3 regions of the Pseudarthrobacter sp. WHRI 8279 genome follow, and region 2 is predicted to be linked to each of the others. Evidence: predicted binding sites of a transcription regulator. Region 2 holds the regulator's gene; each other region holds the start of a gene.

Region 1 (7,890 bases), 1.8 Mb from region 2:
GCCACCAACTGCTTGACCGTTTCCGGTGTGGCGGCCACGCGCCGTTCACCCTCCCGGCGTTCCCGCGGTATGCCCAGTTTCACCCGCCGACTCCCCTCGCTGCATGTATGCGGGAGCGCCGCCCTGCTGGGCCGTCCCTGGTCCAGGTGGGCCAGGGGGCTTCGCGGAGCGGCGCTGCTGCACGTAGTTGGCTTGAGTCTATGGCCCGCACCGCCGGTGCGGGAGTAGGGCGGCGTGCTTGGGTGGCAAACAGTTACCTTACGTATCGCTTGGACGTCCGCGGCTGCTGTGTTCCCCGCCCGCCAGCCGGTAGGAGTCCTGCAGCAGTTCCGCCAGCAGCTTCGCGTCGATCCGGTCCAGCCGCACCAGTACCAGCTGGGGAGAGCGCTCGTGGTGCGGGGTCCAGAAGAAGGTGTCCGGCTCCGTTCCCGCCAACGCCTCGCGTTCTTCGGTCTTGACGGCGAGGACTCCGGGTTCCCAGATGCGGGCCATTAAGGTCCTGGCGAACCAGGCGGGCTGGCCCCAGCTCAGCCGCTCCGTGACGCCCGGCATCGCCAGGGCAATCCTGCGGACCTCGGCTTCAGTGGCCATGAACCACAGTTGCACCCGCCATTGCAGGCCGCAGTACATCCATCCCGCCGAAGCGTCTTGCGGGGCGGCCCTGGTAGTCCAGCCCTATGTCACGCGCTGTTTCCTGCAGGAGCGGGACAACAGTCTGTTCAATCACATCCTGGCTGGAGCGGTGCGTCTGCAAGGAGACGTTGACGGCGCCGACAGCCTCGTCTCCGCACCAGATGGGAACGGCAACGCCGCGGAGGCCGTTCTCCAGTTCCTGGGAGACCATGGACCACCCCTGGCTCCGGGCAAGGCTGACCTCGTCCTTGAGGGCCTCCAGGCTGCCGACGGAGTGCTCGGTATAACGCTGCAGGTGGACTGATTCGTAGTACGCATCCAGGCTGCCGGCCGGCAGGGCAGCGAGGAGCACCCGGCCCATGGACGTCGCCCACGCCGGAAACCTGGTGCCCACGCTGATGGATACGTTGAGCAGGCGCGGGGACGGGACACAGGCGACATAGGCGACGTCCGCCCCATCAAGCACGCAAAGCGACGCCGTCTCGCCGAGCTCGGACGCCAGCAATTTGAGGTGCGGCTCGGCAACACGGGGAAGGGACAGGATGGAGAGGAAGGAGGAACCCAGCTCCAGGGAGCGGGCGGTCAATTCAAAAGATTGTCCGTCGGTCCGCAGGTAACCAAGGTCCGCCAGCGTTAGCAGGAACCGCCGGGCAGAAGCGCGCGTTATGTCCGTCGCCGCCGCGATCTGGGAGACGGTCAGGCGGGGGGTTTCCGAGGTGAACGCCCTGAGGACGTCAAAGGCCTTCCCCACCGACTTCACAAAGTACGCCGGATGTTCTTCCATGAACTTCTTGCCCTTCCGAGAAATACGGGACACCGGGTCCACCTGGGTGGACCCGGCATCCTTGAGCGTATCTAGCTGGAAACCTTCGCCTGGTCCGCTCTGGCACCCTCTGCCTTGCGCCGCTTCAGCTGGGCGCGGAGGGGAGGGACAACCAGCGCCGCGGCAGAGATGGCAAGGAGCACCAGCGCAATGGGACTGGTGAAGACGGATGCCCACCCGTCAGTGATGAGGGCGCGGCGCAGGTTTGCCTCCGCCAGAGGCCCCAGGATCAGGCCCAGAACGGCGGGTCCTGCAGGGAAACCGAAGCGCAGCATGAACAGCCCCACGGCGCCGAAAATCATCATCATGAACACATCGAAGACGCTGTTGTTGATGGAGTACGTCCCCACCATGCAGAAGATCAGGATGATGACCCACAGGTAGTGGCTGGGCAGTTCCAGCAGTTTGACCATGCCGCGCATGCGCAGCAGGCTCAGCCCGAGGGTCAGGATGGTGGCGATCAGCATGATGGTCACCAGCGAGGAGACGAGGTCCGGCCGGCTGCTGAAAAGGCTGGGCCCCGGCTGGATGCCCCAGATCATCATGGACCCGATCATGACGGCCATGACGGAATCGCCGGGGACGCCGAGCGCCATGGTGGTGGTCACGCTGCCGCCAAGGGTTGCCGTGCTGGAGGTATCGCCGGCAGTCAGACCCTCCAGGGAGCCCTTGCCGAACTCCTCCGGGTGCTTGGAGACTTTCCTGGCGTTGTCCCACGCGATGATGCCTGCGATGTCGCCGCCCACTGCCGGGACAAGGCCGACGACGGATCCGGTCACCGCGCCGATTCCCATCGGTTTGAACAGCCGCTGCATCAGTTTCCGTCCGGGCATCCACTGGCCCAGCTGGGTGACGGGCTTGACGTGGTGCAGGTGCCTGCGCCTGGTGAGGATCTGGTTGAGGACTTCCGCTACGCCGAAGAACCCGATGATGACCGGAATGAACGGTATGCCGCCGTTCAGTTCCAGGACATTCAGGGTGAAGCGCGCGTCACCGGTGATGGGATCACGGCCCACGGTGGCCAGCAGCAGACCGAAGGCTCCGGCGGCAAGGCCCTTGAGGATTCGTCCCGAGGAAACACCCACCATCATCGTCAGGCCGAAAACCACCAGCGCGAACATTTCCGGCGGCCCGAACTGCCGGGCGAACTCCGAAAGGGGTACCGCGGCAACCGCCAGGATGAGGATGCCAAAAAGCATGCCGAAGGCCGAGCCGAAGGCGGACGTTGTCAGGGCCAGCCCCGCTTGTCCTTTCAGGGCAAGCGGGTAGCCGTCAAAGGTTGTGGAGATGGAGGCAGGAGTGCCCGGGGTGTTGATGAGGATGGCCGGCACCCGGTCCCCGAACTGGGCCGCCACATAGATGGTCAGCAGGACGGCGAGGCCCTGGATAGGTTCCAGCGTCAGTGTGAACCCGCTGGCCAGGGCCACGGCCATGGTGGCGGTCACACCCGGGAATGCACCCACGAGCATGCCCACCAGGATGCCCAGGCCGATGTACAGGAGGGTATCGACCTGGAGGACGGTCACGATGCCGTCCGTAACGGGTGAGGCAGCGATCTGGATCATAGGTTCACCCGCAATGCGACGACGAAAAGGAAATGGAGGAGGGCCGTAACGATGGCCGGGAACACGATCAGTGGCCTCCAGCCCCGGCCGCCGTACAGAGCCGTCAGCGCGACGCACGTTGCGAACGTAATCAACCAGAACTGGAGGACGTTCCACAGCAGGAGGTAGCCCACCAGGATTACCGCCGTCAGCAGCATCCTGCCGATGCCCCACCCGCTGAGCGGATCAGGGAGGTTGGCCCGGCTGACCCCGCGCAGCACGTTGATCACCACCTGCAGGACGCCGAAAACGATAAGACTCCATGCGAGCATGGTGGGCCAGAAGGGAGGCCCGAGTTCCACCCGGACCCCTGAACGGATGCCCTGGGCGAGCACCAGGACCAGGATGCCGAGGCCTATGGTGACCGCAGCTGGAACCAGTTCCCTGAGCCGGTGCGCGCGGTCCGTAACCAGCACCTCGGACGCCGGGTGGATATGGGCTTCGGCGTGGTCCTGCTCAGGGTCTGTTGGGTTGAGGCCTGCCGGCGGCCCTGTTGCTGTGTGATCGTTCATTGCGGTTCCTCAGTAGGGGCCGGCCAGCGGAAGGCTGGCCGGCCCGTCTGCCTCGAAGTGTGTGCCTGGCGCTACTTGCCCTGCGCGAGCTTGATCCACGGTCCGTAGCGGTCGGCTTCCTCGTCAAGGAACGCCTTCATCTCCTCCGCGTCCTTGAAAGTGGGTACAAGGTTGGAACCTTCGATGACCTTCTTGTACTCCGGGTCCTCAACAGCCTTGCCCATGGCGTCGGAGAGCTTGCTGACAACTTCCTCGGGTGTACCGGCCGGAGCCATGATCCCCACCCATGAAGCATTCTGCAGGTCAATCCCTTCTTCCTTGGCGGTGGGGACGTCCGGGTTCTTTGGATCCCGTTCCTCCGTCAGCATGGCCAGGTAGCGGAGCTTGCCTGCGTCCACCTGGTTCTTCTGCGTGCCGATCGCATCGATCGAGAAGTCGACGTCACCGGCCGCCGCAGCGGCAACGGCCGGGGCGGAGCCGTCAAACGGTACAGATGTGAGCTCGATTCCGGCAAGTTCCTGGAAGCCCTGGGCGGGGGAATCCCAGACCGAGCCAACACCCGGGCTGGAGTAGGTGACCTTTCCGGGATTGGCCTTGGCGTCCGCGACGAGGTCCTTGAGCGACTGATAGGGGCTGTCCACCGGGACAGCGATGGCACCGGGTCCGGCCAGGCCCTGGCCAATCGGCGCGTAGTTGGACGGGTCAATGTCGTAATCCTGGAACTGCAGGGTGGCTACCTCTACGCCCATCATCGAAAGGTTGTAGCCGTCCGGCTTTTGGTCCTTCAGCCAGTTGTAGGCCACCGACCCGTTGGCCCCCGGCTTGTTTTCGACGATGACCTCGACGCCCAGCTCTTTTTCCAGCAGCGGTGCAATGGTACGGGCCGTCAGGTCCCCCGAGCCGCCTGCGGCCCAAGGAACGGTCAGCCGGATGTCCTGCGCGGGGAAGTCGGCTTCGGAACTGCTGTTGCTGCCCGAGGCGCAACCAGTCAGCGCAAGCAACCCCGCCGTGCCCACTGCGAGTGATTTTAGAAGGGTTTTCACTACGGTTTTCTCCTTTGATACCCGTAATCCGACAAGGCTGCCGGCTATCATCTCCGACAGTGCACCTCATCTGGGATTTTGTACGCATCACGAACATGTGTGCATAAAACGTACAGTAGTTGTAATCTAGTTCACATCGAGGCCCGGAACAAGGCCGCGGCCGAAATTGTGACCAAGCAATCCGACCCATGGACGCTTCGCACTGGCGGGGCCGGAAGGTGGACAGAATGAGTACTCCGGCGGAGTCATACCTGGTGGGGTTGATCGGCGAAGGAACCACGCACTCCCTGACCCCTGCCCTCCACGAGCGGGAAGCCGACCATCACGGACTGCGGTACATCTACCGGACCGTGGACCTGACTGTCCTGGCACGTCCGGCCGGAGACGTGGGGGCCCTGCTCTCGGCCGGACGCGACCTCGGCTTCAATGCCTTCAACATCACCGTTCCCGCCAAACAGGTTGTCCTTGGGTACCTTGACGATCTCTCGGATGATGCGGCGCGGCTGGGGGCCGTCAACACCGTCCTTATCCGTGATGGCAAGTTCATCGGCCACAACACCGATTACTCCGGATTTGGCTCCGCCCTTGAGGAAGGCCTTCCAGGCGCGTCCCTTGGACGTGTTGTGCAGCTGGGCGCTGGCGGCGCCGGCGCCGCTACGGCCTACGCGCTCCTGGCAGCAGGAGCTGAGCACCTGTGCGTCCTGGACCTTGATCCCGCCCGTTCCCGGGAGCGGGCCGAGGCCCTGGCGCGGCACTTCCCGGACAGGAACATCGAATGGCGGCCGATGAGTGAGGTGGCCGATGTGATGTCCGACGCCGACGGGCTGGTGCATGCCACCCCTGTGGGGATGCACGCCCATCCGGGCATGCCCCTGGACGGGGACCTGCTCCAATCCCGGCACTGGGTGGCCGATATTGTCTACCGCCCGATCGAAACTGGGCTGCTCAAGGCAGCCGCTGCCAAAGGGTGCCGCGTGCTGGACGGCGGCCACATGGCCGTGGGCCAGGCAGTGGACGCCTTCCGCCTCATCACGGGCGTGGAACCGGACCGCTCACGCATGAGGGAGCATTTCCTGTCCATGCTCCGGCGGGGGGCCTAAGCATCAACAGTATGCGCCCCCTGGACCGGCTAACCCCGTGCGCTGAGGTCGGCGGAGATGAGTTTCGCCGTCGCAATGATCTCCTGTGCCACCGAAGCCAGGAAGGCGTCCGGGTCCGGCTTGGCAGCGACGGACTGGGCCTGCAGGGACACGTTGACAGCGGCAACCACCTTGGAGCGGTCGTACACAGGGGCGGCCACGGACATCAGGCCAAGCTCCAGCTCCTGGTCCAGCAGGCACCAGCCCTGCGCCCGGACTGTCTCCAGGACTGACAGAAGGTCCTTGACGGTGCCCAGGGCGCGCGGGGTCAGCGGTTTGATCTCGGCGGCGGCCAGATAGGACTTCAGGTCCGCCGGCGGCAGTCCCGCGAGCAGGACGCGGCCCATCGACGTGGCGTACGCCGGGAAGCGGGTGCCCACGGTGATGCCCACATTCATGATCCGGCGGGTGGTCACCCGGGCGATGTAGGCGATGTCAGTCCCGTCGAGCACTGCGGCAGAAGTGGATTCCCCCAGCTTCAGGGACAGTTCCTCAAGGTGCGGCTGCGCCATCTGCGGCAGCGACAGCCCGGACAGGTACGCGTAGCCCAGCTGGAGCACCTTGGCCGTGAGCGCGAATGTTTTACCGTCGGTCCGCACGTAGCCCAGTTCCACTAGGGTATGCAGGAACCGCCGGGCAGTGGCGCGCGTCAGCCCGGTGCGGGCTGCCACCTCCGTCAGGGTCATCACCGGGTGGTCCGTATCGAAGGAACGGATCACGGCGAGCCCGCGGGCCAGGGACTGGACATACTGGTCGCTGGCCTGCGGGGCCCCCGCTGATGCTGCGTCGGTCATGGTTACCAATCCTAGGGCCGGTTCAGGCCGCGGCAGCCGCCTTCAGCGGGACGGGAACCAGTTCCTGGAGCTCTTCAAGGGTGCAGCCGAAGGTTTCGCGGACGGTGATGCCGCCGGGTCCGGTGAGGAAGACGGCTTTGTCGGTGTAGACGCGGGTAACGCAGCCGACGCCGGTGAGCGGGTAGGTGCAGGACTCCACGATCTTGGAGGCACCCTCGCGGGTGAGGAGGGTCATCATGACGAAGACGTCCTTGGCGCCGGTGGCCAGGTCCATGGCGCCTCCGACGGCGGGAATCGCCCCGGGTGCCCCGGTGTGCCAGTTGGCGAGGTCACCGGTGACTGATACCTGGAATGCGCCGAGCACGCAGATGTCCAGGTGCCCGCCGCGCATCATCGCGAAGGAGTCGGCGTGGTGGAAGTACGAGGCGCCGGGGAGTTCGGTGACGGGGATCTTGCCGGCGTTGATGAGGTCCTCGTCGATCTCATCACCCTTGGCTTCCGGGCCCATGCCCAGCATCCCGTTCTCCGTGTGAAGCGTGATGCCCTGTTCCGCGGTGAGGTAGTTGGACACGAGGGTGGGCTGGCCGATGCCAAGGTTCACGAACGATCCTGGGGCGATGTCCCTGGCCACCAGGCGGGCGAGGTCGTCCCGGCTCAGCGGGGCCTCGGAGGTTCTGATGCTCGATTCCATAACGCCCATGTCAGGCCACCTTCTCGCTCGAGCCAGCATCCGCGGGGACGCGGACCACAGTATTGACGTAGATCCCGGGAGTGACCACGTTTTCCGGGTCCAGCGCCCCGGTGGGAACGATCTCGGAGACCTGGACGATGGTGTGCTTTGCGGCCGCGGCCATGATCGGACCGAAGTTCCGGGCAGTCTTGCGGTACACCAGGTTGCCCTTGCCGTCGGCCTTGAGTGCCTTGATGAGGGCGACGTCGGCATGGATGGGGGTTTCAAACACCTGGCCGCGGCCGTCGATGATCCGGGTTTCCTTGCCTTCGGCCAGCATGGTCCCGTACCCGGTGGGCGTGAAGAATCCGCCGATCCCCGCGCCGGCGGCCCGGATGCGCTCGGCCAGGTTGCCCTGCGGCACCAGTTCCAGCTCGATCTGCCCTGCCTTGTACCTGGCGTCAAAGTGCCAGGAATCGGACTGGCGCGGGAAGGAACAGATCATCTTCCTCACCCGGCCTTCCTTGATCAGCAGCGCCAGGCCCTGGTCTCCCTGGCCCGCGTTGTTGTTCACCACCGTCAGGTCCGTGGCGCCGCAGTCCAGCAGCGCATCGATCAGCTCGAACGGCTGCCCGGCGTTGCCGAACCCGCCGATCATCACGGTGGAACCGT
Region 2 (7,890 bases):
CTCGTTGACGTCCACGGCGTAGACCCGGGCGGAGGGCGCCTTGAGGGCCATGGTCAGGGCAATGGGTCCCCAGCCGCAGCCGATGTCCAGGAGGTTTCCCTGGGGCGCGGGAGCGGGAACCTCGCTGAGCAGGATCGCCGTGCCTTTGTCGATCCCGTCGGGGCTGAAGATGCCGGAGGAAGTCTGCAGCCTGCGCGTCTGCCCGGCGAGCTCAACAGCCAGGGGCTTGCGGGTGAAAGGGCCGGCGGGTGTTGCGCTGAAATAATGTGCGGACTCCATAACTGGCCAGAGTAGTTCCCCTTGCAGCGTAAAGGGAAACCGCGGGTATGGCCCTCTGCTAGGCTGGAGGGCATGTTCCTGATCTTCGAGTAGCCGGCACGGGCCACGCCCGTCCCGAAGCCTGTCCTCAAGCGACAGCATGTCCCACCCAGCGATGCGGTTTCTCCGAATCTTCCGCTGTGTGCACCGGACCACGCGGAATCCGCCTGTTCCGGTCGCCGGACCACACTCGAAAGCCAGCTTCCTGCTGGACTTATCGCCGTTTCCGGCTGTTTCCTTCTCCGCTACGAACCACCACGTGGCACCCCTGCCGTTGCTGCTGTCCGCAGCGCCGGCCCAGCAAGCCAGGAGCCTTGGATGACCGCAGGCCGTCAGCCCACCGCGAATACTTCCCCAACCACCAGCAATCGGCACTATTCTGGAGCTGCCGAATCTTCAAAGGAGACCATGACCAGCCAGCCCAACACCGGATCAGATCCAGCCGCCCAGGACATGAGTCCCGAGGAAATCCAGGCTGTCATTGACCGGATTCTCTCCAAGGACGTACCGGCCAGGACCCCCAGCCCGCACAGCGGCGAGGCGAAGGGCAGCGACGGAAGGGCAGTGTTCGGCAAAGCCCAGGCAATTTCCCGCCTGGACGAAGAACATTCAACGTACGACGGCGACCAGCAGGACCTCGAGGAACGCCGCGCCCTGCGCCGTACCGCAGGACTGTCCACCGAACTGGAAGACGTCACTGAGGTCGAGTACCGCCAGCTGCGCCTTGAGCGCGTGGTCCTGGCGGGGCTCTGGTCCGAAGGCACCCTGGCCGACGCCGAGAACTCGCTGCGGGAACTCGCCGCCCTTGCCGAAACTGCCGGCTCCGAGGTCCTTGACGGACTGGTCCAGCGCCGTGACAAGCCGGACCCCGGGACATTCCTGGGCTCGGGCAAGGCGCTTGAGCTCCGGGACATCGTAATGTCCACCGGCGCGGACACCGTTGTTGTGGATGCCGAGCTTGCACCCTCGCAGCGCCGTGGCCTGGAGGACATCGTCAAGGTCAAGGTCATCGACCGGACAGCCCTGATTTTGGATATCTTCGCCCAGCACGCCAAGAGCCGCGAAGGCAAGGCGCAAGTGGAGCTGGCGCAGCTCGAGTACCTCCTGCCGCGCCTGCGCGGCTGGGGCGAGTCAATGTCCCGCCAGGCCGGCGGGCAGGTGGGCGGCGCCGCGGCCGGCATGGGCTCGCGCGGTCCCGGTGAAACGAAAATCGAGCTGGACCGCCGTCGCATCCGTACCCGGATGGCCAAGCTGCGGCGGGAGATCGCCGCAATGAAGCCGGCACGCGAGACCAAGCGGGCCAACCGCCGTCGTAATTCCGTGCCGTCCGTTGCGATCGCCGGCTACACCAACGCGGGCAAGTCCTCGCTGCTCAACCGCCTGACCGACGCCGGAGTCCTGGTGGAGAACGCCCTGTTCGCCACCTTGGACCCCACTGTCCGCAAGGCCGAAACTGCGGACGGGCTGGGCTATACGCTCGCGGACACTGTGGGCTTCGTCCGGTCGCTGCCTACGCAGCTGGTGGAGGCGTTCCGCTCCACGCTGGAGGAAGTTGCGGACGCGGACCTCATCCTCCACGTGGTGGACGTCTCGCACCCGGACCCGGAAGGACAGATAGCTGCAGTCCGCAAGGTCTTCAGCGAAGTGGACGCCCGCAAGGTGCCGGAGATCATCGTGCTCAACAAAGCCGACGCCGCCGATCCCTTCGTGGTGGAGCGGCTCAGGCAGCGCGAGCCGCGGCACGTAGTGGTGTCCGCCCGAACGGGCGAAGGCATCGCGGAGCTGCTCAAGGCGATCAGTGACGCCATTCCCAGGCCAGGCGTCAAGCTGGAGCTGCTCATTCCGTACGATCGCGGAGACCTGCTCAGTAAACTCCACGAGTCTGACGCCGAGATCATCAGCGTGGACCACGTGGAGGAAGGCACCCGGGCCGTGGTGATGGTCCGGGAGGGCTTTGCGGCCGAACTGGAACCCTTCGTCAGCAATGACTGACCTCGTGGCCCCGGAAGCCATGGAGACGGCCGGCGAGCAGTTCGTGATCGAACTGCTCGACCGGGCCGTTGCAGGCATGGGCGGACAGAGCCGTGAGGGCCAGCATGAGATGGCCAGGCAGGTGGCCCGTGCGCTGGGAACGGGGGACCACCTCCTGGTCCAGGCAGGCACGGGCACCGGCAAGTCGCTGGCCTACCTGATACCCCTCATCGCCCACGCCCTGGAAAGCAACAAGCCCGCCCTGGTGTCCACGGCCACGCTTGCGCTCCAGACGCAGATCGTTGGCCGGGACCTGCCCCGGCTGCTCAAGGCCATCACTCCCGCCCTGGACAGGCCGGTCAAGGTGGCGCTGGTCAAGGGGCGGTCCAACTATGTCTGCCGGCACAAGCTGGAAGGCGGCTTCCCCAGCGAGGAACCTGCGGAAGGCCAGCTGTTCAGCCTGGGCGAGGACACCAGTGTGCCGCACTTCGCGGCCTCCGTTGGCGGCCCTTCGTCCCAGCTCGGCAAGGAAGTGGTACGCCTGCGGGAGTGGGCGGAGAAGACCGCCACTGGCGACCGCGACGAGCTGCTGCCGGGCGTTACGGACCGCGCCTGGCGCCAGGTGTCCGTGACCTCCATGGAGTGCCTCGGCGCCCAAAAGTGCCCCATGGCAGCAGAGTGCTTCAGTGAACTTGCCCGGCAGGACGCTGCGGAGGCGGACGTCGTGGTCACGAACCACGCGATGCTCGCCGTCAGCGCCTTTGAGGGGCTGGCGGTCCTGCCCGAGTACGACGTCGTGGTGGTGGACGAGGCGCACGAACTCCAGGACCGGGTCACGGGGGCGGTCTCCGGACAGCTGTCCGTGGCCATGGTCCATGCGGCTGCCGCCGGAGCCCGCAAGCACACCGCCATCACCGTTGACGCGCTCAACGCCGCGGCCGCCAACCTGGAACTTGCCCTCGCCGCAGTGCCGAACGGACTGCTGCCCAACGGGCTGAATGAAGAACAGCTGGACTGCGTGGACCAGCTGCGTGATGCCTGCCGCGCCGCCCTCTCGGATTCGAAGGGGGACGGCAATGCCACGCCCGACGGCGGGAGGCAGCTTGCGCGGTCCCGCCTGATGCTCATCCTGGAACTTTGCGAACGGCTCCTCGCTGCCCGGGAGAACCGCGAAGTGGTGTGGTTTTCCCGCGCCAGCGCCTTTGATCCCGCGCAGGAATTTTCCCAGCCGGATGAGACGGCGCCGGCTTTGATCAACATTGCGCCGCTGTCCGTGGCCGGGCGGCTGCGGGAAGGCCTGTTCTCCGGGCACACCGTTGTACTTACTTCTGCCACGCTGGCCATTGGTTCAGCGTTTGAGCCTGCCGCCGGCGGGCTGGGACTCGTGGGCGAGGGTGCCCCCCGCTGGAAAGGCGTGGACGTGGGGTCGCCCTTTGACTACCCCAAGCAGGGCATCCTCTACGTTGCCGGGCACCTGCCGAAGCCCGGAAGGGGCGCATCCCCGGAAGCACTTGACGAACTCGAGGCGCTCATCCGCGCTTCCGGCGGCGGCGCACTGTGCCTGTTTTCCTCCCGGCGCGCCGCAGAGGAAGCCGCCGAAGCCCTCCGCCCCAAGCTGGACATGACGGTCCTCTGCCAGGGCGATTCCACCATGACCGCCCTGGTGAAGCAGTTCGCCGACGAGCCCGATACCTGCCTGTTCGGAACCATGTCCCTGTGGCAGGGCGTGGATGTCCCTGGCGGGTCCTGCCGCCTTGTGGTGATAGACCGGATTCCCTTTCCGCGGCCGGACGATCCCCTCATGACGGCGCGCTCCCGGGCCGTGGCACAGGCTGGCGGCAACGGCTTCATGTCGGTTTCGGCCACCCATGCCGCCATCCGGCTCGCCCAGGGCGCAGGCCGGTTGATCCGCTCCACAGGGGACAAGGGAGTGGTGGCTGTGCTTGACTCACGGCTTGCCACCGAGCGCTACGCAGGGTTCCTCCGGGAAGCGCTGCCGCCGTTCTGGTCCACAACGGACCGGAAGACGGCAATCGCGGCCCTGGAGAGGCTGGCCGGCGAGAACGCCTGACGCCTGGGCGGGGCAGTGTTTGGCCGAGCTGAGTGTTTGGCCCGGCAGGGCCCAACACTGCCGGAGCCTGCTGTGCCCCCGGGGCGGGGGGAACCTGGCTACAGGGAGCGGAGCACTGAAACGACCTTGCCCATGATGGTGGCGTGGTCTCCGAGGATTGGCTCGTACTGGGTGTTCTGGGGGAGCAGCCAGGTGTGGCCGTCACGCTGCCGGAATGTCTTGACGGTGGCCTCATCGTCGAGGAGGGCAGCGACGATCTCGCCGTTGGCTGCATCCGCCTGGCGGCGCACCACAACCCAGTCGCCATCACAGATGGCCGCGTCCACCATGGAATCCCCGGCCACCCGGAGCATAAACAGTTCGCCCTGGCCCACCAGCTGCCGGGGGAGCGGCATAACGTCCTCCACCTGCTGGTCGGCCAGGATGGGACCACCGGCTGCGATGCGGCCAACAAGTGGAACCATCGCAGTGTCAAGGGCAGTGGGCAGCTCCGTGACAGTGGCGCCACCGCTGGGGGGCACTGCTGATGGCTGGCTGGCGGGTTTGGCCGCACCGCCGTCCAAAGTCAGGGGCATCAGGACCTCCATGGCGCGCGGACGCTTCGGGTCACGGCGCAGATAGCCCAGTTTTTCCAGCTGGGACAGCTGGTGGGTGACGCTGGAAAGGCTGGCCAGGCCCACGGTATCTCCGATTTCCCGCATGGACGGGGGGTAGCCGTTCACATTGACGGAACGCTGGATCGTTTCCAGGATCTTTTTCTGCCGTGGCGTCAGGCCCTTGGCGGTCCTCTTCGGTTGCGCGGTTGCCCTGCCCCCGGCGGCTGCTGCTGCCATATTCGCCAATGCCTTTCGGTGTCCGCCGGGCCTATCCACGGCAAGGCCCTGGACGATCCCGCCCCATAATGTCAGACCCTGCTGATCGACTGTCCGGGTGGTTGTTCTTTCGTTCAAAACTAGGCCAGCCACACTGCTTTTTCAAACATTTGTTCTAGCGAGTCTCGACAATGTTCGTTGATAGGTGCTAAAACAGAAGAAGCAAAGTTCGAACATATGTTCTACTGCGAACGCCGGCCATTCGAAAGTGGCACCGGAAAGCCCTAGGGGGCGTCGGAGCAGAACATCCGGGCAGCACAGTATGGTCCAGGAGGGCTCAGTTCATGTCAGCTACATCTGTTTCGCGGGGTTCACGTCCACAGCTGCTCTCTGTGCAGCACCTTCTGTCCCGGCCTGAAGAGCGGCAGCCGGAACGGCCGGCCCCCCTTCCGCCCCTGCGGCTGACCCGGCGCGGCCGCATCGTGCTGATCGGTATTCCCCTGGTTCTTCTGGCCGCCCTGCTGCTCTCGCTGGCAGGCTTCTTCAACTCCCCGGCAAAAGCCTCCGACTCAGACGCGGAGCTCCAGACGACCTCCGCGGTCACCGTGACGGTCCAGCCCGGCCAGTCGCTGTGGGGGATCGCAGCCGCCGTGGCGCCTGATCGCGACGCACGCGATGTTGTGGCCGACATCGTGCAGCTCAACAACCTCTCCGCAGGCGCAGTCTTCCCCGGCCAGCAGTTGTTCGTTCCCGCCGGCTGAGCTGCCATAGCCGGCAGCAGGGTCCGGACCAGCGGGGGCTGCTCCATGGAATGGGCCGGGGGCGCATGCCGAGGGCGAACAGGAACCCGTCACATTTTCCGCCCTCCGGCACGGGCACTAAACTGTTCAGGTGAATGACCAGCTAGAACGCCTGAACCGGCTTCCCCTCCGCAGCAACCTCCGCGGGCTTACCCCTTACGGTGCGCCCCAGCTGGACGTCCCCATCCTCCTGAACGTCAACGAAAACACCCATGGTGTTCCGGCGGACGTAAGGGCGGCCATCAGTGCGGCAGTCACCGAAGCCGCCGCGGGCCTGAACCGCTACCCGGACCGGGAGTTCACGGAACTGCGCAAAGCGCTGGCGGAATATCTGGGCCACGGCCTCGATGAGACCAACCTCTGGGCTGCGAACGGCTCAAACGAGGTACTCCAGCAGATCCTCCAGGCATTCGGCGGTCCCGGACGCACAGCGCTCGGCTTTCCCCCCACGTACTCGATGTATCCGCTGCTGGCCAGCGGAACGGACACCGAATACATCGTCGGAGAGCGCGCCGAAGGCTACGGCCTCAGCGCTGAATCGGCAGCGCGGCAGGTCAAGGAACTGCAGCCCAACATCGTCTTCCTCTGTTCGCCCAACAACCCCACGGGGACCGGGCTGGGGCTGGATGTCGTGGAGGCCGTGTACGAGGCAGGCGAAGCAAGCCAGACCATCGTCATTGTCGATGAGGCATACCACGAGTTCGCACACGACGGGACGCCCAGCGCACTGACGTTGCTGCCCGGCCGGGAGCGGCTGATCGTGTCCAGGACCATGAGCAAGGCATTCGCGCTGGCCGGAGCCCGACTGGGCTACATGGCTGCCGCACCCGAAGTTGCCGATGCCCTCCGCCTGGTCCGGCTGCCGTACCACCTCTCAGCCATCACGCAGGCCACTGCCCTGGCTGCCCTCCAGCACCGCGAGGCACTGATGGCGGATGTGGAAGACATCAAGAAGCAGCGGGACCGCATCGTGTCGGAGCTGACGCGGATGGGCCTCAAGCCCGCAGCGTCGGACTCCAATTACGTCTTTTTCGGCGGACTGGAGAACCCGCACCAGGTCTGGCAGGAGCTGCTGGACGCCGGAGTGCTGATCCGGGACGTGGGGATTCCCGGCCACCTCCGGGTCACGGCCGGAACTGAGACCGAAACCACAGCCTTCCTCACATCCCTGGAAAGCATCCTTGCAAGCCAGGCCACGCTTCCCGCCTAGACTGGAAGCAGCGGCGCTGGACGCCCTGAACCACCCCATCTGCCCAAAAGGACCCAAAGCATGAGTACCACCGGATCGAACGTGGCTGCGGCCCGCACTGCGCGCATGGAACGTGCCACCAGTGAGTCGTCCGTGCTCGTGGAAATCAACCTGGACGGCACCGGCACCTCGGACATCGACACGTCGGTACCTTTCTACGACCACATGCTCACGGCGCTCTGCAAGCACTCGCTGATCGACATGACCGTCAAAGCCACAGGTGACATCCACATCGATGTCCACCACACCGTGGAGGACGTAGCCATCACCTTCGGGGAGGTGCTGCGCACCGCGCTGGGAAACAAGGCCGGCATCCGCCGGTTTGGCGAGGCCACCGTTCCCCTGGACGAGGCCCTTGCGCACGCCGTCGTTGACGTTTCCGGACGTCCCTACCTGGTGCACGGGGGCGAGCCCGCCGGCCAGGAATACCACCTCATCGGCGGCCACTTCACGGGATCCCTGACCCGGCACGTCTTCGAGGCCATCACGCTGCACGCGGGTATCTGCCTGCACATGAACGTCATCGCGGGCCGCGATCCGCACCACATCGTAGAGGCCCAGTTCAAGGCGTTCGCGCGGGCGCTCCGTGCTGCCGTGGAACCTGATCCCCGTGTTGAGGGGATTCCCTCCACCAAGGGTGCGCTGTGAGCGGCCAGGTCCTTCGGGACG
Region 3 (7,890 bases), 830 kb from region 2:
TGCCGAAGAAGTTCATGTAGAGGGCGGCGGCGGTGATGTCCACGATGGTGGTGGTGGCCCAGTTGATCCAGTAGAACCAGCCGGAAACGAACGCGGCCTTCTCGCCGAAGAATTCCCGGGCGTAGGAGACGAACGAGCCCGAGGAGGGGCGGTGCAGGACCAGTTCGCCCAGGGCGCGGAGGATCAGGAAGGCGAAGAACCCGCACACGGCGTAGGCGATGACCAGGGACGGGCCTGCTGCGTTCAGCCGGCCGCCGGCGCCCAGGAACAGGCCGGTGCCGATCGCGCCGCCGATCGCGATCATCTGGATCTGCCGGGGCTTCAAATTCTTGTGGTAGCCCTGGTCCTCGGCATGCAGCGCCGACTCAGAAGCATGGGCATGACCACCATCAATCACGTGGTCCGGTGCAACATTGGGGTCCTGTACAACCTCGTCATTGGGGTTGATGGGCATGGGTGATCCTTTCGATACGGAGAAGATCCTGCTGGTTGGGGAAGGGTGGGAGTTTCAGTTGCGCGTGTGGGCTGGAAACTCGTGGGTCAGAAAACGGACCAGCCGGTGCGGTCCGAAAGATCTGCGAGGGCGGCGGTACCGGCCAGTGAGTTGCCTTTGGCGTCCAGCCGCGGACTCCAGACGCAGATGGCGCACTCGCCTGGAACGATGACAAGGATTCCCCCGCCCACCCCGCTCTTCCCGGGGAGGCCCACACGGTAGGCGAACTCGCCTGCGGCGTCGTACATGCCGCACGTCAGCATGATGGAACCGACGCGTTTCGCATTGCTGGGGGAGAGCACGGGACCCAGCGTTCCCCGTCCGGCCCGTGCCAGGAACAGGCCGGCCTTGGCCAGGTCGGAGCAGGTCATCATGATGGAACACTGGCGGACGTAGTTCTCCACCACTGCTTCGGCCGGCTGGTGGAGGTTGCCGAAGTTTTTCAGGAAGTGGGCCAGCGCCAGGTTCCGGCTGCTGTTGGCCAGTTCGCCGGCCGCCGCTTCCTCGTCGATGTAGGGTCCGCTGCTGGCTGCCTGTGCGGTGAGGAACTGCAGGAGCCGGGTGGCGGCGTCGGGTGTGTTGTCCATCAGGTGGTCCGTCACCACCAGGGCGCCGGCATTGATGAAGGGGTTCCGGGGGATGCCATGCTCCACTTCCAGCTGGACCAGGGAGTTGAAGGGCGTGCCGGAGGGTTCCCGCAGGACCCGGTGCCACAGCGATCCTGAGCTGTCACCGCCAAGTGCCATGGCAAGGGTGAAAACCTTGGAGATGCTTTGGATGGAGAAGGGCACGGCGGCATCGCCGGCGGCGAAGACTTCTCCGGATGTGGTGGCGACGGCGATGCCGAACCTGTTGAAGGGGACCGCTGCCAGGAGGGGGATGTTCCCCGGGACGCTGCCTGCTTCCCGCTCCGGCCGGTGGTGGAGGACGATGTCTTCGAGGAGCGCTCCCAGCGGCGGTGCCTGGAGTGTTGTTGTCATTTCCTGCCTGAAAGTTTGTTGGAAGGGGTTCCGGTCCACGCCTGGACATGGAGCAGGGCCACCAGTGCGTCGCGGGGGTTGCTGAAGTCCAGCCCGGTGACGCGCGAAGCCTTGCTGATCCGGTAGTAAACGGTGTTTTTGTGCAGTTGCATCCGGCGGGCGCAAACGGCCACGTCAAGCGAGGCGTCAAAGTACGCGCGCAGGGTTTCGGCCAACTCCCCGTCTTCCCTCAGCAGCCGCGAAAGGCTGCGGTGGCGGAACGTGGAGGTCGAGAAATTCCGGACTGCCTCCCGGAACAGGATCTCGCCCTCGAAGTCGTCCACCGTGCCTACGGTCGTATCCCCGGACTGGCCCACGCAACCCAGGAGGGCCTCGGTGATGCCGGTGACCGAGTGGATGGACAGCAGGTCCGGAACCACCGGACCCACGGCAGCAAAGGGGCTGATGCCCAGGTGCTTCCGTGCGTCCTTGATGATTGATTCCGCGAGGCTTCGCAGTCCGGGTTCGGCCGCGGCAGACTGCAGGCCGGGAATTATGACGGCGGTGTCGCCCTTGAACTGGCCCACCACGGCGGACGCTTTGTAGGCGGCGGCGTGGATGGACGCCAGGTTGGCGAGTTCGCCGTGCTTCAGTGCGGCGTCATCGGCCTGCGCTTCGGACTCCGACATGCCAACCAGGATCAGGGCAGCCGGGCGCTCCGCCGGGAGCTTTTCACTGTGTGCGCTGGCTGCGGCCTCCTCGGGGCCGGAAAGGATCCGCGCCACGCGGTCTTCCCGCATGTGCACGGACTGCTGGTTGCGGTACCGGATCAGCTCGGCGGACGTACGTGCCGCAGAACCCTTCAACACATGGTCGACGTCCGGCCCGAACCCCGCACCCGTCTCCTGGAGCCAGATGTAGCCCATGATGCGGTCGCCGGCAAAAAGCGTGATGGCCACGCGTTCGCGCAGCCCGTCCTGCGGCCGGGCCGGAACCCGGACGGGCAGGCGGGTGCCATGAAGTTCGCGGTAAGCGCCAAGGTCCTTGAGCAGCAGCTCGTATTTGCGGGGGCCGCGGCGCGCCAGGATGGAGGCCTTGCGGAGTTCGTCAATGTCGTTGGAGACGGTGGAATAGGCCAGCACCTTGTTGGCCGCGTCCTCGATGACGACGTGGCTGGAGGTGAGCCGCGCCGTCGTTTGGGCGATGGCGAAAAGGTCCTCTTCCAGCAGCGTGAGCACTTCACGCTGGTAGCTCGGCGGCTGGATCCTGTCCTTTGCAATGGAGAGCAGCCGGTCCCAGTCCGCGCCGGGGTCCACCAGCAGCAGGCCCGTACCGGCATCGCGCAGGAGTTCCTCGGCCTCGGACAGCTCCCCGCGGCTTCCCTTCACGGCCACCACCGGGGGCGGGCTCTTCTTCAGGAGCCGGCGCAGCGCCGGCAATGCGGACCGGCCGCGGAGGCCGATCAGCAGGACGAAGGCGGCTGCGGCGTCGGGCGCTTCATCGTCGGCGTCCACGATCAGGAACCGTTCAATGGCGGGGCTGGCCGATGCCGGCCGCAGGACCAGGGTGGCGAAACCCAGGGGGAGATCCGCAAGGATATCGTCCACCGTCACCGCAGCCATGAGTGTCCTTTTGCATCGATCGCACCGGACGGCTCTGTCCGGTCAACTCATGGTATCCAGCAGGAATTGGCGGAAATATGGAAGCCGACCCAAAACTTACGCGGCTTTTTCAGCCCGCCGCCCAAGTCACCGGATGCGCACCGCAGCCGTGGAACGCCAACACACCTGGGTTGGGTCCAGCCCTGCAGTCCCCGGGCACTTTGGCGCGGACACGCCGGGAAAATAGCGGCCGTCGTCGTGCGCCGTGCCCAAAGTGCCCCCGGACGGCGGGCACTAAGACAGCAGAAAGCCGGGCCCGCAGCCATTCGACGACGGCGGGCAGCGGCCCGGTGATGACCGTCGGGTCCGCAGCACCCCAGTCGCCCAACGCCAGGGAAGTGCCCGTGACTTTTATGAGGGGTCCGGCGTCGGTGCCGCGGGTGTTGGATGGGGTGAACTGGTCAGTCGGCCGATGTGCCCGTTTGGCTGTAGAAGCGACCGAACCGCTGGAGGTACAGGAACATTCCCAGGAAAGCGATGACCCCCAAGAGTGGCCCGGCCCAAATGGCAACCGGCGTGCCCCGGACAAGCAGTGCCCCGGCTCCGAGAATGCTTCCTGCCACACCAACACCGGGGCTGGCCGTGGCAAGCGTGCCTTGGATCTTCCGGCCGACTTGGCGGTACCGGTAACTGTGGAGGACGACGAAGAGGATGAAGGCTCCGCCCATGAGGAGGGGCCAGGGCCAATCTGCCATTGCTGCAACGCTCAGTGTCAGCCCATACGTGCCGGCCAAGGCCAGCCAGTAGTTCCTTGCGGTCGTGTTGGTACTCATCGGCATCCCCCTGCGACGTCTATGCGGTAAAACATACCTGCCCCCGCTGCGGAGTCCACCGGCGCTGGTGGGCACGTGAACGGCAGCGCCCGTGGCCAGTGCATCCCGTTGAGCGCAAAGCAAAAGGCCCTGCCTTCCTCAGTTCTCAGGAAAGCAGGGCCTCGCTACGTGGCGGTGACGGTGGGATTTGAACCCACGTTGGCTTTTACACCAAACAACATTTCGAGTGTTGCACCTTCGGCCGCTCGGACACGTCACCAACCTCAATAGGGTACCGGAGCAAGGCGCGCATCCCCAAAACGGGATTGGTGGAAGGGGCTCCCGCTGGCCACCCGTGAGGGCCTGAAAAGATTTTCAAAATTCTTTTTAGCAGGGGTCCACTGAGCCCCTTAAATGTCAGACCCTGCCATGAGGATGGATTCATGGAAGGTAATTCGGCGGTGGTGGAGGCTGAGGCGGCGGTTGACGCTTCGGTGGCTGCTTTTGCGGCGGTGCTCGCGGGCGGCGGTACTGCTGTTTCCGGCACGGCTGTTTCCGGCACGGCTGTTTCCGGTCGTGGCGCCGCAGAGCCTGATGCCGGCGCTGGCGGGGCTGGTGATGGCGCCGCTGATGATCCGTTGCAGCGGGTTGCTGATGGGGCGTTGGATGTTCTTGCCGGGGTGGCCCGGTCCGAGGCGAAGCTGGCGGCGTTGAAGGCGCAGGCGGTTCAGGTGCTCGCTGCCGCCACGGGCCTGTTGAACGGTCTGCCGTCCTCGCCGCATGAGGCCGCGGCACAGGAGCGGAGCCTGGTGGCCGAGGCCGGGTGTGCGCTGGTGATCGGTGACCGGGCCGCGGGTGCCTTGTTGGCCGAGTCCCACGCCCTGACCACGTCCCTGCCCCGGACACTCGTAGCGTTGCAGGGCGGCTCGATTTCCTGGGCGCATGCCCGGGGGATGGCAGAGGAGGCTGCCACCCTTGACCCGGCCGGCGCCGCGGCCCTGGAGGCCCACTTCCTGGACCCGGACACACCCAGACCGCCCGGAGCGGCAACGATCGGGGAGATGCCGGCGTACCGGTTCAGGGCCAAGGCCAGGACCTGGCGCGAACGCCACCACCCGGAATCGATCGAGAAGCGCCACGCCAAGGGTGTGGCGGACCGGCGGGTGGAGTGCAGGCCGGACCAGGACGGCATGGCCTGGCTTTCGGCCTACCTCCCCGCCCACCAGGCGATGGCGGGCTGGAACCGGCTCAACGCCCTCGCCCGGGCCGCACAAGGACCCGACGAGCCCCGCACCCTCACCCAGATCCGGGCAGACGACTTCGCCGAAGCCATCCTCACCAGCGGCACCAGCCGCGGTAATGGAGACAGCTCCCGCCTTCATACAGGCAACAGCGAATGGGTGAGTACAGGCAACGGCGACGGGTTGGGTACCAACGACGGGGCGGGTGCCGGGATGGATCCCGCCGGGCTGTCGTCGGCGGTCCGGGCGCAGGTGCTCGTCATGGTCCCGGTAGTCGCCCTGATGGGCCTGACCGACGAGCCGGCCGTGCTGGACGGCTTCGGGCCGATCCCGCCGTCGATGGCGAGGGACCTGGTTGCGAACGGTGCTGATTCGTTCCACCGGGTCCTTGTCGACCCTAGGGATGGTGCGCCGCTGGAGATCGGGCGGACCAGCTACCGGGTTACCAAGGCGATGCGGAACTGGCTGCGGCTGCGGGACGGCAAATGCCCCTTCCCCGGCTGCAGCAACAACTCCCTGGATAACGAGGCAGACCACCTTCTGGCCTGGCAGCACGGCGGGACCACCGGGATCAGCAACCTCGGACAGCCCTGCCCGAAACACCACAAACTCCGCCACACCACCGGCTGGACACCAACACCAGCCACCAAAACCGAACCACCCGGCTGGACCTCACCCACCGGCCGGAACTACAAAAGCGAACACCAGGACTGGGAACCACCCCAATGGCCCGAATCTGCCATGCCGCCCATGCCGGCGCGGCTGGAACCGGGGGAGCATCACAACGGGCAAGTCCCCGGCATGCTGCCCTACCCGCCCATGCCCGGCGCGTGTGCCTGCCCTGCCGGAGACCTCCCATACCCGGAACCTCCACCGGAGGAACCTGAAGATGACGGCCTCATAGACCTGGACGACATACCCGTGGACGACCCCCTCTGGGACGACTTCTACGCCCTGCCGCCCGTCCTGCCCCAATACCCTCTGAACTGGGACCCCATGAATGACTGGGACCCGATAACGGACCGCAATCCGGCACTTACCTGAATTCCTTGCTGACAAAGCGCCGCACAAGGCAGCTTGTGATCCAGCGATGCCACGGTGGGGGCAGCCAGGCGGGTCAATAGCCCAGTGTCGGGGAGACGGCCCAAGACACACCGGTTGGGGAGGCGGTCCAAGCACAGCCCCAAAGCCCAGGAACCCGAACAAGGCAACGGCCAACTTTTGCGGTCCACGCCGGGCGGGCTAGATTCATCAGCAAGATGACTAATCAAACCAGTCCCACGCACGCAACCGCCTACTGGACGACGGCCAAGGAACACGGCGAACTCCGTACCGAGGACCTTTCCGCCCCCGGCCCAGGCGAAGCCCTGGTGCGCACCCTCTATTCCGGCATCAGCAAAGGCACCGAGATGGTGGTCCATGCCGGCGCCGTCCCGCCCCGGGTAGCCGACGAGATGCGGGCACCCCACCAGGAAGGCGAATTCCCGGGGCCGGTGAAGTTCGGCTACCTGTCCGTGGGCGTAGTCGAGGACGGTCCGGAGGGATGGCCGGGGCAGCGCGTGTTCTGCCTCAACCCCCACCAGGACCGCTACGTCGCGTCCATCAGTTCACTCACGAAAATTCCCGACGACGTCCCGTCCCGCCGGGCAGTGCTGACCGGAACCGTGGAAACCGCGGTCAATGCGCTGTGGGAGGCTGGCCCGAGGCTCGGTGACCGGGTTGCGGTTGTGGGCGCAGGCCTCGTGGGCGGCATGGTGGCCACCCTGCTCCGGACCTTTCCGCTGGAACGCCTGCAGCTTGTGGACCTGGACCCGGGCCGGAAGCAACTGGCGGACACCCTTGGAATAGACTTCGCCCACCCGGATGAAGCCCTCGCCGACTGCGACATCGTGTTCCACTGCTCCGCCTCCCAGGAAGGCTTGGAGCGCAGCCTGCAGCTTGCGGGCGACGAAGGGGACGTCATCGAAATGTCCTGGTACGCGAACCGCCAGGTAACCGTGCCGCTGGGTGAGGACTTCCACGCCCGGCGCCTGTCCATCAGGGCAAGCCAGGTGGGAGTGGTGGCACGAGCGCGCCGGCACCGCAGGACCAACGCGGACCGCCTGAACCTCGCAGTATCGCTGCTCAAGGATCCGGTATTCGATGCCTTCCTGACGGGTACTTCCCCGTTCGCTGAGCTGCCTGGCGTTGTGCAGGACCTGGCCCACGGCAACCTCGAAGCTCTATGCCACGTCATTGAGTACCCGGGCAACGAAGATTCCCAGCACCCTAACCGAGAAAACCAGAGGTAGTCCATGTTCAGCCTGACCGTACGGCGCCACTTCATGATCGCCCACAGCCTCCCGCGCGAGGCCTTCGGGCCCGCCCAGGCCCTGCATGGGGCAACCTTCGTCGCCGAGGTGTCCTTCCGCCGTCGGACGCTCAACGAGGACGCGATCGTCCTGGACATCGGTGCTGGGGGCACCATGATCGAGGAGGTGCTGGCAGGCCTGAACTACCGGAACCTGGACGAGCACCCGGATTTCGCCGGGAAGCTCAGCACCACGGAGGCGCTTGCGGAATACATCGCGCAGTCTGTTGCTGAAAAGCTGAAGGATGATCCCGACGGCGGCCAGCTCACCGGGATCGACGTCACCTTACGCGAAAACCCGGACGCCTGGGCCACCTACACGCTGGACCTTTCAGCCGCCTGATCCCATGGACAGCATCCGGCTGCTGGTTCCCGGCAACATCCACCATCATTCCGGTGGGAACATCTACAACGCCCGGCTGGTGCAGGGGCTG

Evidence for each region. Region 2 encodes LexA, which represses DNA repair genes until DNA is damaged. Its sites were predicted from a motif close to TCGAACANNTGTTCGA; they were not measured.
Region 1: the regulator LexA is predicted to act here: its motif matches at 4,705-4,720, upstream of ABRP28_RS14895 (shikimate dehydrogenase).
Region 3: the regulator LexA is predicted to act here: its motif matches at 4,229-4,244, upstream of ABRP28_RS19220 (DUF222 domain-containing protein).

What each region holds. Positions count from the first base shown of each region.
Region 1 covers NZ_CP168162.1:3,225,413-3,233,302, forward strand. The annotation lists gene ABRP28_RS14865 (Re/Si-specific NAD(P)(+) transhydrogenase subunit alpha) at 1-83, opposite strand, end outside; gene ABRP28_RS14870 (MmcQ/YjbR family DNA-binding protein) at 259-591, opposite strand; gene ABRP28_RS14875 (IclR family transcriptional regulator C-terminal domain-containing protein) at 581-1,450, opposite strand; gene ABRP28_RS14880 (tripartite tricarboxylate transporter permease) at 1,489-3,021, opposite strand; gene ABRP28_RS14885 (tripartite tricarboxylate transporter TctB family protein) at 3,018-3,572, opposite strand; gene ABRP28_RS14890 (tripartite tricarboxylate transporter substrate binding protein) at 3,644-4,615, opposite strand; gene ABRP28_RS14895 (shikimate dehydrogenase) at 4,843-5,715, shown strand; gene ABRP28_RS14900 (IclR family transcriptional regulator C-terminal domain-containing protein) at 5,745-6,548, opposite strand; gene ABRP28_RS14905 (3-oxoacid CoA-transferase subunit B) at 6,571-7,248, opposite strand; gene ABRP28_RS14910 (3-oxoacid CoA-transferase subunit A) at 7,250-7,890, opposite strand, start outside.
Region 2 covers NZ_CP168162.1:661,808-669,697, forward strand. The annotation lists gene ABRP28_RS02970 (class I SAM-dependent methyltransferase) at 1-279, opposite strand, end outside; gene hflX (GTPase HflX) at 727-2,310, shown strand; gene ABRP28_RS02980 (ATP-dependent DNA helicase) at 2,303-4,360, shown strand; gene lexA (transcriptional repressor LexA) at 4,459-5,193, opposite strand; gene ABRP28_RS02990 (LysM peptidoglycan-binding domain-containing protein) at 5,517-5,933, shown strand; gene ABRP28_RS02995 (histidinol-phosphate transaminase) at 6,064-7,182, shown strand; gene hisB (imidazoleglycerol-phosphate dehydratase HisB) at 7,243-7,869, shown strand; gene hisH (imidazole glycerol phosphate synthase subunit HisH) at 7,866-7,890, shown strand, end outside.
Region 3 covers NZ_CP168162.1:4,174,265-4,182,154, forward strand. The annotation lists partial or broken gene ABRP28_RS19195 (amino acid permease) at 1-454, opposite strand, end outside; gene ABRP28_RS19200 (glutaminase) at 541-1,473, opposite strand; gene ABRP28_RS19205 (helix-turn-helix domain-containing protein) at 1,470-3,074, opposite strand; gene ABRP28_RS19210 (hypothetical protein) at 3,515-3,886, opposite strand; tRNA gene ABRP28_RS19215 (tRNA-Ser) at 4,056-4,145, opposite strand; gene ABRP28_RS19220 (DUF222 domain-containing protein) at 4,309-6,150, shown strand; gene ABRP28_RS19225 (dehydrogenase) at 6,366-7,397, shown strand; gene ABRP28_RS19230 (6-carboxytetrahydropterin synthase) at 7,401-7,799, shown strand; gene ABRP28_RS19235 (glycosyltransferase family 4 protein) at 7,804-7,890, shown strand, end outside.